3 linked regions of the Flocculibacter collagenilyticus genome follow. The protein of the gene in region 1 interacts with the protein of each later gene in a pairwise test. Links are inferred from orthologs where the notes say so. Each region holds a gene or a part of one and is shown in the gene's direction. Other genes may lie near its edges. The genes, in order: rho, yhbY and hfq.

The links.
Region 2: the proteins of rho (region 1) and yhbY interact in binary tests that used the Escherichia coli proteins (3 or more experiments, as listed by UniProt). The link is inferred for Flocculibacter collagenilyticus from one-to-one orthologs.
Region 3: the proteins of rho (region 1) and hfq interact in binary tests that used the Escherichia coli proteins (3 or more experiments, as listed by UniProt). The link is inferred for Flocculibacter collagenilyticus from one-to-one orthologs.

What each region holds. Positions count from the first base shown.
Region 1 is NZ_CP059888.1:89,622-92,622, forward strand. What follows is about bases 166-3,001. They hold rho (transcription termination factor Rho), read left to right. Parts: upstream 166-865; coding sequence 866-2,137; downstream 2,138-3,001. Other genes in these bases: rhlB (ATP-dependent RNA helicase RhlB), read right to left, coding at 166-188; trxA (thioredoxin TrxA), read left to right, coding at 365-691; HUU81_RS00385 (hypothetical protein), read right to left, coding at 2,611-2,796; ubiD (4-hydroxy-3-polyprenylbenzoate decarboxylase), read left to right, coding at 2,985-3,001. Outside these bases: more of rhlB, read right to left, coding at 1-165. UniProt on the Escherichia coli protein: Facilitates transcription termination by a mechanism that involves Rho binding to the nascent RNA, activation of Rho's RNA-dependent ATPase activity, and release of the mRNA from the DNA template.
Region 2 is NZ_CP059888.1:2,728,985-2,731,881, forward strand. Bases 24-2,755 are described here. They hold yhbY (ribosome assembly RNA-binding protein YhbY), read left to right. Parts: upstream 24-1,101; coding sequence 1,102-1,410; downstream 1,411-2,755. Other genes in these bases: ftsH (ATP-dependent zinc metalloprotease FtsH), read right to left, coding at 24-316; rlmE (23S rRNA (uridine(2552)-2'-O)-methyltransferase RlmE), read right to left, coding at 386-1,015; HUU81_RS12110 (sulfite exporter TauE/SafE family protein), read left to right, coding at 1,440-2,174; greA (transcription elongation factor GreA), read right to left, coding at 2,280-2,755. Also shown: more of ftsH, read right to left, coding at 1-23; more of greA, read right to left, coding at 2,756-2,759; carB (carbamoyl-phosphate synthase large subunit), read right to left, coding at 2,759-2,897.
Region 3 is NZ_CP059888.1:870,341-873,470, forward strand. What follows is about bases 1-2,965. They hold hfq (RNA chaperone Hfq), read left to right. Parts: upstream 1-1,332; coding sequence 1,333-1,599; downstream 1,600-2,965. Other genes in these bases: mutL (DNA mismatch repair endonuclease MutL), read left to right, coding at 1-182; miaA (tRNA (adenosine(37)-N6)-dimethylallyltransferase MiaA), read left to right, coding at 338-1,258; hflX (ribosome rescue GTPase HflX), read left to right, coding at 1,669-2,952. Outside these bases: FtsH protease activity modulator HflK, read left to right, coding at 3,017-3,130. UniProt on the Escherichia coli protein: RNA chaperone that binds small regulatory RNA (sRNAs) and mRNAs to facilitate mRNA translational regulation in response to envelope stress, environmental stress and changes in metabolite concentrations.

The sequences.
Region 1 (3,001 bases):
AACGCAAGGGTTTTACCCGTTCCCGTTTGAGCTTGGCCTGCAATATCTTTACCGGATAAGGCGACAGGAAGGCTAAGCGCTTGAATAGGAGTACAGTGGTCATAGCCTTTTTTTGCTAAACCATCACATACACGAGGATCCAGATCGAAGTCTGAAAATTTTTTATCTGTTAAATGGGTCTTATTCATAACCGTAAAGCATAACGCTTAAGCTTGAAATAAGAAACAATAACCCAATAATTAGAGAATTAATTTAGTGGTTTGTGCAAAAATAGTCGTTTTTATCGCTATTATTGTAGATAACCTTTATTTATACTCACTGCAAATAACAGTGCGAAGTATCCCGACCATAACCGGAGAAAAAAATGAGCGATAAGATTGTTCAGTTAAGTGATGATAGTTTTGATGCTGATGTATTAAGTGCATCTACCCCTGTATTAGTTGATTTTTGGGCTGAATGGTGTGGCCCTTGTAAAATGATTGCTCCTATTCTTGATGAAGTAGCCACAGAATATGATGGCAAAGTGAAAGTAGCTAAATTGAACATCGATCAGAATCCAGGTACGCCACCAAAATTTGGTATTAGAGGCATCCCTACATTATTACTTTTTAAAGAAGGTAATGTAGCAGCAACTAAGGTTGGCGCACTGTCTAAAACACAGCTGAAAGAGTTTTTAGACGAAAATATCTAAAAAATGGCACCTTAGGTGCCTTTTTTTTTGTCTGTGACTAGACGTCCAAAAAAAATACTGCTAACTTATTAGCCAGCAACCAATCTAAATAGCTTGTCGAATACCTATTATTCCAATTCAAATAAGCAATAATTTAACCCCTTTAATTAAGTAAATATTTAAGAACCCACCGTTATGCGTCTTAGAGAATTAAAAAACAAACCTATTAGTGAACTTGTAAAACTAGCTGAAACCATGGGCTTAGAAAATGTCGCCCGTTTACGTAAGCAAGATATTATCTTTGCTATCTTAAAAGCCCACTCCAAAGGGGGGGAAGACATTTTTGGTGATGGCGTATTAGAGATCTTACAAGATGGTTTCGGTTTTTTACGTTCTTCAGACTCATCATACCTAGCTGGGCCTGATGATATTTACGTGTCACCAAGTCAAATTCGTCGCTTTAATTTGCGAACGGGTGATTCAATCTCTGGTATTATTCGTCCACCAAAAGATGGCGAACGCTATTTTGCATTACTGAAAATTTCAGAAGTTAACTTCGACCGTCCTGAAAATTCACGCAATAAAATCCTTTTCGAAAACCTTACACCATTACACGCCAATGAGCGTATGACGATGGAGCGTGGAAACGGCAGTACTGAAGATATTACTGCGCGTGTACTAGATTTAGCATCGCCAATTGGTAAAGGTCAACGTGCGTTATTAGTGGCACCACCGAAAGCCGGTAAAACCATGTTAATGCAGAATATTGCTCAGTCAATTTCGGCTAATCACCCTGAATGCCAGTTAATGGTATTACTGATTGACGAACGCCCTGAAGAAGTAACAGAAATGAAGCGCTTAGTCAGCGGTGAAGTGGTTGCATCAACCTTTGATGAGCCTGCAAGTCGCCACGTACAAGTGGCTGAAATGGTGATTGAGAAAGCAAAACGTTTAGTTGAGCATAAAAAAGATGTGGTTATTCTACTTGACTCAATCACACGCTTAGCACGTGCATACAACACGGTTATTCCTTCTTCAGGTAAAGTACTTACTGGTGGTGTTGATGCTAATGCACTACATAAGCCTAAGCGTTTCTTTGGTGCAGCGCGTAATGTTGAAGAAGGCGGAAGCTTAACAATTATCGCAACGGCGTTAATTGATACTGGCTCTAAAATGGACGAAGTTATTTACGAAGAATTTAAAGGTACAGGTAACTTAGAGTTGCACCTTAATCGTAAAATTGCTGAAAAGCGTGTTTTCCCTGCTATCGACTTTAATCGTTCAGGCACGCGCCGTGAAGAGTTGTTAACATCAAAAGAAGAGCTACAGAAAATGTGGATCTTACGTAAGATTGTACATGACATGACGGAAATAGATGCGATGGAATTCTTAATTGATAAACTATCAATGACGAAAACGAACGACGAATTTTTTGATGCGATGCGCCGTCAAAAAAGCGCGAAATAAAGTACAAACGGTCGTATTAAAATGACATAAAAAAACACCTGCATTCGCAGGTGTTTTTATTTAATATTTGGTGTTGTTCTTAGCACATTCAAAATTCTATTGTAGTAACACGAGACTAAAACGTTTTTAACCTACTGCACTCTATTATCTAAGCGCTATTACTTAAGCATTACATCATCTAAACTCTACATCATCTAATTACCACTCAGCAGCAGCACTTCGCTGCACCTCGATCAAATACCACCAGTACTTAGATTCAGACTTACTCACACTACTCAGCTAAATTACAGCAACACACAACTTAAGTTAACAAGCTCAGGTTACTAACAATACTCTGCCAATAAGAACAGATACTGCTACAACATCAGACACAAACCACCTTCTGATTAATGCCTACTGCCACATCAATACTTAACTAAATACAACTCTTATGGCACCACTACGCGCTAGTAAGCCATTTTGCTTTGTTTTAACTAAGTTTTTGATTCATTTTGCTTTTCTGAAACATTGCAAATTGGCCAGTGTTGTTCTGGAAAGCTATTTTCTACAACAAGCTTTGAACTTTTGGCGCTATTACCTTGAATTAGTTTCGCTATTTTCTGCGTAATCGAATAGTCCGCAGTGACTGTATTATGATTATCCATGACATTTTTTTCCATTTTATATACCACCCTTCTGCGCAGTTAACAACAACCACTTTTTGCTGCAAGGTTCACAAATTATAAGCCATAAAATTCTATCTGCACAATTTTTATTCTACGTTTTTTTACAGATTGTTAGGCTTTTTATTAATATCCAAACTAACATCAATCACGTTATAATTATAAAAAAATTCTAAGTGTTTGTAATGAAATATAAAGATTT
Region 2 (2,897 bases), 2.6 Mb from region 1 along the record:
ACGCTAAAATACTTGGCTCTTCAGGTGGTTCGCCCGTTGTCTCAACCCCCTGTTTATATAAATCATTCAGTAAGTCAGGATCATATTGGGTTGGAATAAAAGTATCAAATCGTTCGCCGCTGCGCTTTATTCCTGTGATCTTTCCATCTCGTGAAATTTTAACTTCACGAATGAGGCCTTGATTCACCTCTTGCAGAAACTTCGTATAGCTCGCTTGCCTGTCAGAGGAGTCGCTTGGACTAAAACTCTGGAACACCGACATCAAAACAACTGCTATCACTAACCAGAGTATTAAATTTTTTGCCATATCACTCAAGGTAATAACCTCTTTCCTAAATTGGGGGTTCTTTTAAATTTATTACATGTTCAACAAATACGTAATTTACTACAACTTGTATCCAGTAGCTACTATATAAACTTCTCTTGAACGTGCACGCGAAGAATCAGGTTTTCTTGTTTTAACAACTTTAAACACTTCTTTAACTTGTTTCATATACTCATCAAAGCCTTCACCCTGAAATACTTTAACAGCAAAACTGCCATTTTTCTTCAAAACGTGACTACACATATCAAGTGCAAGCTCAACTAAATACATGGCTCGAGGTTGATCAACCCCACCCGTGCCGCTCATATTTGGTGCCATATCAGATAAAACCACATCTACATTTTTGCCGCCAATGCGCGCAAGTAATGCATCTAATACCGCTTCTTCGCGAAAGTCACCTTGTAGAAAATCAACGCCCGCGATCGGGTCCATTGATAAAATATCACAGGCAATAACATGCCCTTCCATACCTACTAGCTCTGTCGCTAACTGTGACCACCCACCTGGTGCAGCGCCTAGATCAACAACCGTCATGCCTTGTTTCAGAAGTTTATCTTTTTGCTGTAACTCTTCCAATTTGAATACAGCACGAGAACGAAGCCCTCGTTTTTTTGCTTCTTGTACATAATGGTCATCAAAATGTTCTGTCAACCAGCGTTTACTGCTGGGTGTGTGCTTCTTTTTTGTCATTTAAAACCAAACTTAAGTTAGTAATGATGTCTAAATGGCGTTAGAATACGCGCAATTCAAGACCCGTCTACGAGAAAATTGTAACAATGAGCCAATTAGACAAATTATCAAACAAACAAAAGCAACACTTAAAAAGCGTTGCACATACGTTAAAGCCAGTTGTACTGCTAGGTGCAAACGGATTAACTGAAGGCGTAATGGCTGAGATTGATCAAGCATTAGATCACCATGAGCTTATTAAAATTAAAATTCCAACGGACGACAGAGAGCTAAAAAGTCAAATTATTGATGCTATTGTGCGCGAAAGCAATGCAATTAAAGTACAAACAATTGGGCATATTTTAGTACTGTTTCGTCAGTCAGAAGAAAATAAAGTTTCTTTGCCTAGAAAATAATTCTACTACGTCCTTAACAGGATAACAGTTTGATTTATTTTTCACTCTTTTTACTCGCCATTGCTGCTTGGTCCTTAGGCACAGTTGCAGCCGGTGGCGCGGTAATGCTTTTATTGCCCATCCTGCCATTATTTATTGCCCCTGCTCAGGTTATTCCTGCCATTGCTTTAGGCTCATTTATTGCAAATCCGTATCGCGCTTTTTTATTTATTAACGATGTCAATTGGCGCATTGGCGCCTGGATGGTGGCTGGTTCGCTTTTCGGAGCCATTCTTGGAAGTTATATTTTTGTTCAACTAGCTAATGAAAATATAAAACTGCTAATTGGCATTTTCCTCATTATCACTGCACTGCAATATTGGTTTAAATTTAAAACTCACGTTTTATCCATTCCCGACTGGGCATTTTTACCACTTTCATGTTTGGTATCTTTTATTTCAGCAATCGTAGGTGGTGCTGGGCCTGTTTATAACCCATTTCTTGCAGCAAAGCAGTTATCGAAAGAGGCAATTGTTGCGACAAAGTCAATCAACTCTTTGGTAATGCAGCTTACAAAGGTTATTGGTTATATTATTTTCGGCGCGTTTACTTTAAGTATTGGTGGGCTTGGTATCGCAATCGGATTAGGAGCGCTTGTTGGGGTTTATTTTGGAAAGCAATTTATGAACAAAATTAATCAGCGCCAATTTGAAGTTATTATGGCCGGGATGATGTTGCTAATCGGTATTTATTTTTGTTATCACGCCATTGGCATAAATTCGTAAATACATTATTTATGTTAGCCTTGCTTATTTAAACCGCGATGAATTTACAAGTATAAAAAAACCTGCGTTAGCAGGTTTTTTTATTAAAAAGGTTAGGCAACGTTACTAAACGTAATCAACGCTTAAGATTTCAAACTCTACAGCGCCGCTAGGAGTATTAATTAATACTTCTTCACCTTCTTGCTTACCTATTAAGCCTCTTGCAATTGGTGAATTAACCGATATCAAGTTACTTTTAATATCAGCTTCATCATCTCCTACAATGCGGTATGTAACTTCTTCATCAGTTTCAATATTAACAATCTCAACTGTTGCACCAAAAATTACTCTACCTGTTTTAGGCATTTTAGTTACATCTATAATTTGAGCGTTTGATAATTTTGCTTCAATTTCTTGAATACGCCCTTCACAAAACCCCTGCTGCTCGCGAGCCGCGTGGTATTCTGCATTTTCTTTTAAATCGCCGTGTTCTCTTGCTTCAGCAATTGCTTCAACAATTTGAGGACGTTTAACTGTTTTCAATTCTATTAGCTCTTCACGAAGCATATCTGCTCCGTGAGAAGTCATAGGAATTTGATTGCTCATTAACCTACCTGTTTATGTAATTCTTGTACCGATACAACCGAGCCTCTGTCATCAGCTTGGTGTGCTTTACATGTAGCAAAGCCGGCGTTAATGGTTGTAGTGTAATTAGTCTTATATTGTAACGCACCACGACGTAAT
Region 3 (3,130 bases), 780 kb from region 1 along the record:
CACACGATTCAGTTCAAAAATGGTTATTAAATAAAGCGCAACACCACATTTCTGAGTCTACCGGGCAAGGTTTATTACAAGCGCGCCTTGAAGTCACAAATATTGCCACCATATTGAAAACAAACGCGTTGCGTATTGACCCACAAGAGTGGATTAAACGTTTAACAGAATTGGCACATTAGCGTCTTCACCTAACCCAAAGGTTAGAGTCTAGCTAATAAATTTGTATTTATTGATGAGTGGTATGTCGCAATCTAACCCTGAACAGTCCAAGGTATCTAATTCACAAGAAAACGTGTCCAAAGACATGGATTTTAGTGCGATAGATCCCAGCGTAATTAAGGACTTACCAGTTGTATTTATTATGGGGCCGACAGCATCGGGGAAAACAAGTTTAGCGATAGAGCTCGCTAAGATTGTGCCAGCAGAAATTATTAGTGTCGATTCTGCTTTGGTTTATCGAGGCATGGACATTGGCACAGCAAAACCTGATGCGAAAGAGCAGCAAGGTATTCCCCATCATCTAATCGATATTATTGATCCGATTGAAAGTTACAGCGCTGCAGATTTTAGAAACGATGCGCTTGCATTAATTAAAGCAATAAAACAGCGGAATAAGCTCGTTATATTAGCGGGCGGTACCATGATGTACTTTAAGGCTTTATTGGAAGGTATATCGCCATTACCCGAAGCCGATGAATCAGTAAGGGCACAGTTAGAAGATGAAGCCAGCCGGATAGGATGGAGTGGCCTACACAAACAGCTAGCGGAGATAGACCCGGTTGCGGCCAACCGCATACATGAAAATGATCCTCAACGAATCAACCGCGCGCTAGAAGTATATCGTATTACAGGCAAAACAATGACAGAGCTTACTGAAACAAAGGGGGACGCTTTACCGTACCCAAGTGTTCAGTTTGCAATTGCGCCGACGCAACGTGATGTTTTACATAAAAGAATTGAACAAAGATTTTCACAAATGATTGAATTAGGCTTTGAACACGAGGTCAGAGCCTTATACAATAGAGGGGATTTACATAAAGATTTACCTTCTATTCGTTGTGTTGGCTATCGACAAATGTGGGATTACTTGTCTGGGCATTATGACCATGAGGAAATGGTGTTCAGAGGAGTTGTTGCCACTCGACAACTAGCAAAGCGTCAATTAACCTGGCTGCGAAGTTGGCAAGATCTCACTTGGTTACATACTGGTGATAAACAAAACTTGCAACGTGTATATTCTTCGCTAAGCTGTTAAGGTGACACAAAAAATAACTGCTCTACATACAAGCAGTTGAATAAAAATAATGACTACTATAAGGAAAGATCGATATGGCAAAGGGCCAATCATTACAAGATCCTTTTTTGAATGCGTTGCGCCGTGAGCGTATTCCTGTTTCAATTTATTTGGTTAACGGTATCAAATTGCAGGGTCAAGTTGAGTCTTTCGATCAATTTGTCATCTTATTGAAGAATACAGTAAGTCAAATGGTGTACAAACATGCCATTTCTACAGTAGTGCCTTCACGAGCCATACCGACCCAAGCGCCATCGAATGGTTATAACTCACCTATGGATGGTGAAGGTAACGGCCAATAAGTAGTAATGTATTATATTGCGCGGCCGATTTTGTTGCCGCGCAAAAAATTCCTAATAGGAGAGTAGTGCTTGTTTGACCGTTATAAAGCCGGTGAGCAGGCGGTTCTAGTTCATTTAGAATTTCCTGAGGAGGGAGAGCGAGAAGACGTCGAAGAACTAAAAATGTTAGTTGATTCGGCAGGCGTAAACGCTTTAGCTGTGATTACTGGTAGTCGTGCAGCCCCTCACCCAAAATACTTTGTCGGTTCTGGCAAAGCAGAAGAAATCGCACAAACCGTTCAAGATATAAATGCTGATATTGTAATTTTCAATCACTCCTTGAGCCCAACTCAAGAGCGGAATCTTGAAAAATTATGCCAGTGTCGTGTGCTTGATAGGACAGGGTTAATCCTAGATATCTTTGCTCAACGTGCACGTACGCATGAAGGAAAATTACAAGTTGAATTAGCGCAATTAAAACATATTTCTACCCGCTTAGTTCGAGGCTGGACACACCTTGAGCGACAAAAAGGGGGCATAGGCTTGCGTGGACCCGGTGAAACGCAATTAGAAACTGACCGAAGACTGATTCGTGGGCGCATTAAGAGTATTTTAAGGCGGCTAGAAAAAGTGTCTAAGCAACGCGACCAAGGCCGTCGTGCTAGAAATCGTGCAGAAATCCCAACAGTGTCATTAGTCGGTTATACCAACGCAGGTAAATCTACGTTATTTAATGCTATCACTAATGCGGGTATTTACGCTGCTGATCAGCTATTTGCTACGCTCGATCCAACACTGCGAAAAATTCAGTTAAACGATATAGGAACTGCAATTTTAGCGGACACAGTAGGATTTATTCGGCATTTGCCGCACGATTTAGTCGCAGCCTTTAAAGCCACGTTAACTGAAACACGTGAAGCAGATTTGCAGCTACACGTTATTGATGCGGCAGATGACAGGCGGAAAGATAATATTGAGCAAGTACAACTAGTGTTAGAAGAAATTGACGCTAACGAAGTACCGCAATTATTAATATACAACAAAATAGACTTATTTGACGACGTATCACCACGAATTGACAGAAATGACGATGGATTACCTGTTCGGGTATGGCTGTCAGCTCAAACAGGTGAAGGTGTAGAGCTTGTCAGAGAAGCAGTTAGCGAACTATTAAGTAAAAAAATGGTGTCACACCATTTAAAGCTACCCGCGACGGAAGGCAAAATCAGAAGTGCCTTATATCGTTTAAATTGTATTTCAGAAGAAGACTATTTTGATGATGGAAGTTGGTCTTTACATGTAAGACTTTCGTATGATGATTGGAATAAATTGGCTAAACGTAGTGAAGGAAGACTTGAAAACTATATTGTTTAGTCGAAGATAGTGTTAAATTACGCGAAACTTGAAATTAATAAAAACTAGATAGACGGAGAGAAGCATGGCTTGGAATGAGCCGGGGAATAATGGCAAAGATAATGATCCGTGGAAACAAAAAGGCGGACGTGATCAGGGGCCACCGGATTTAGATCAATTTTTTAAAGAGCTAAGTGAT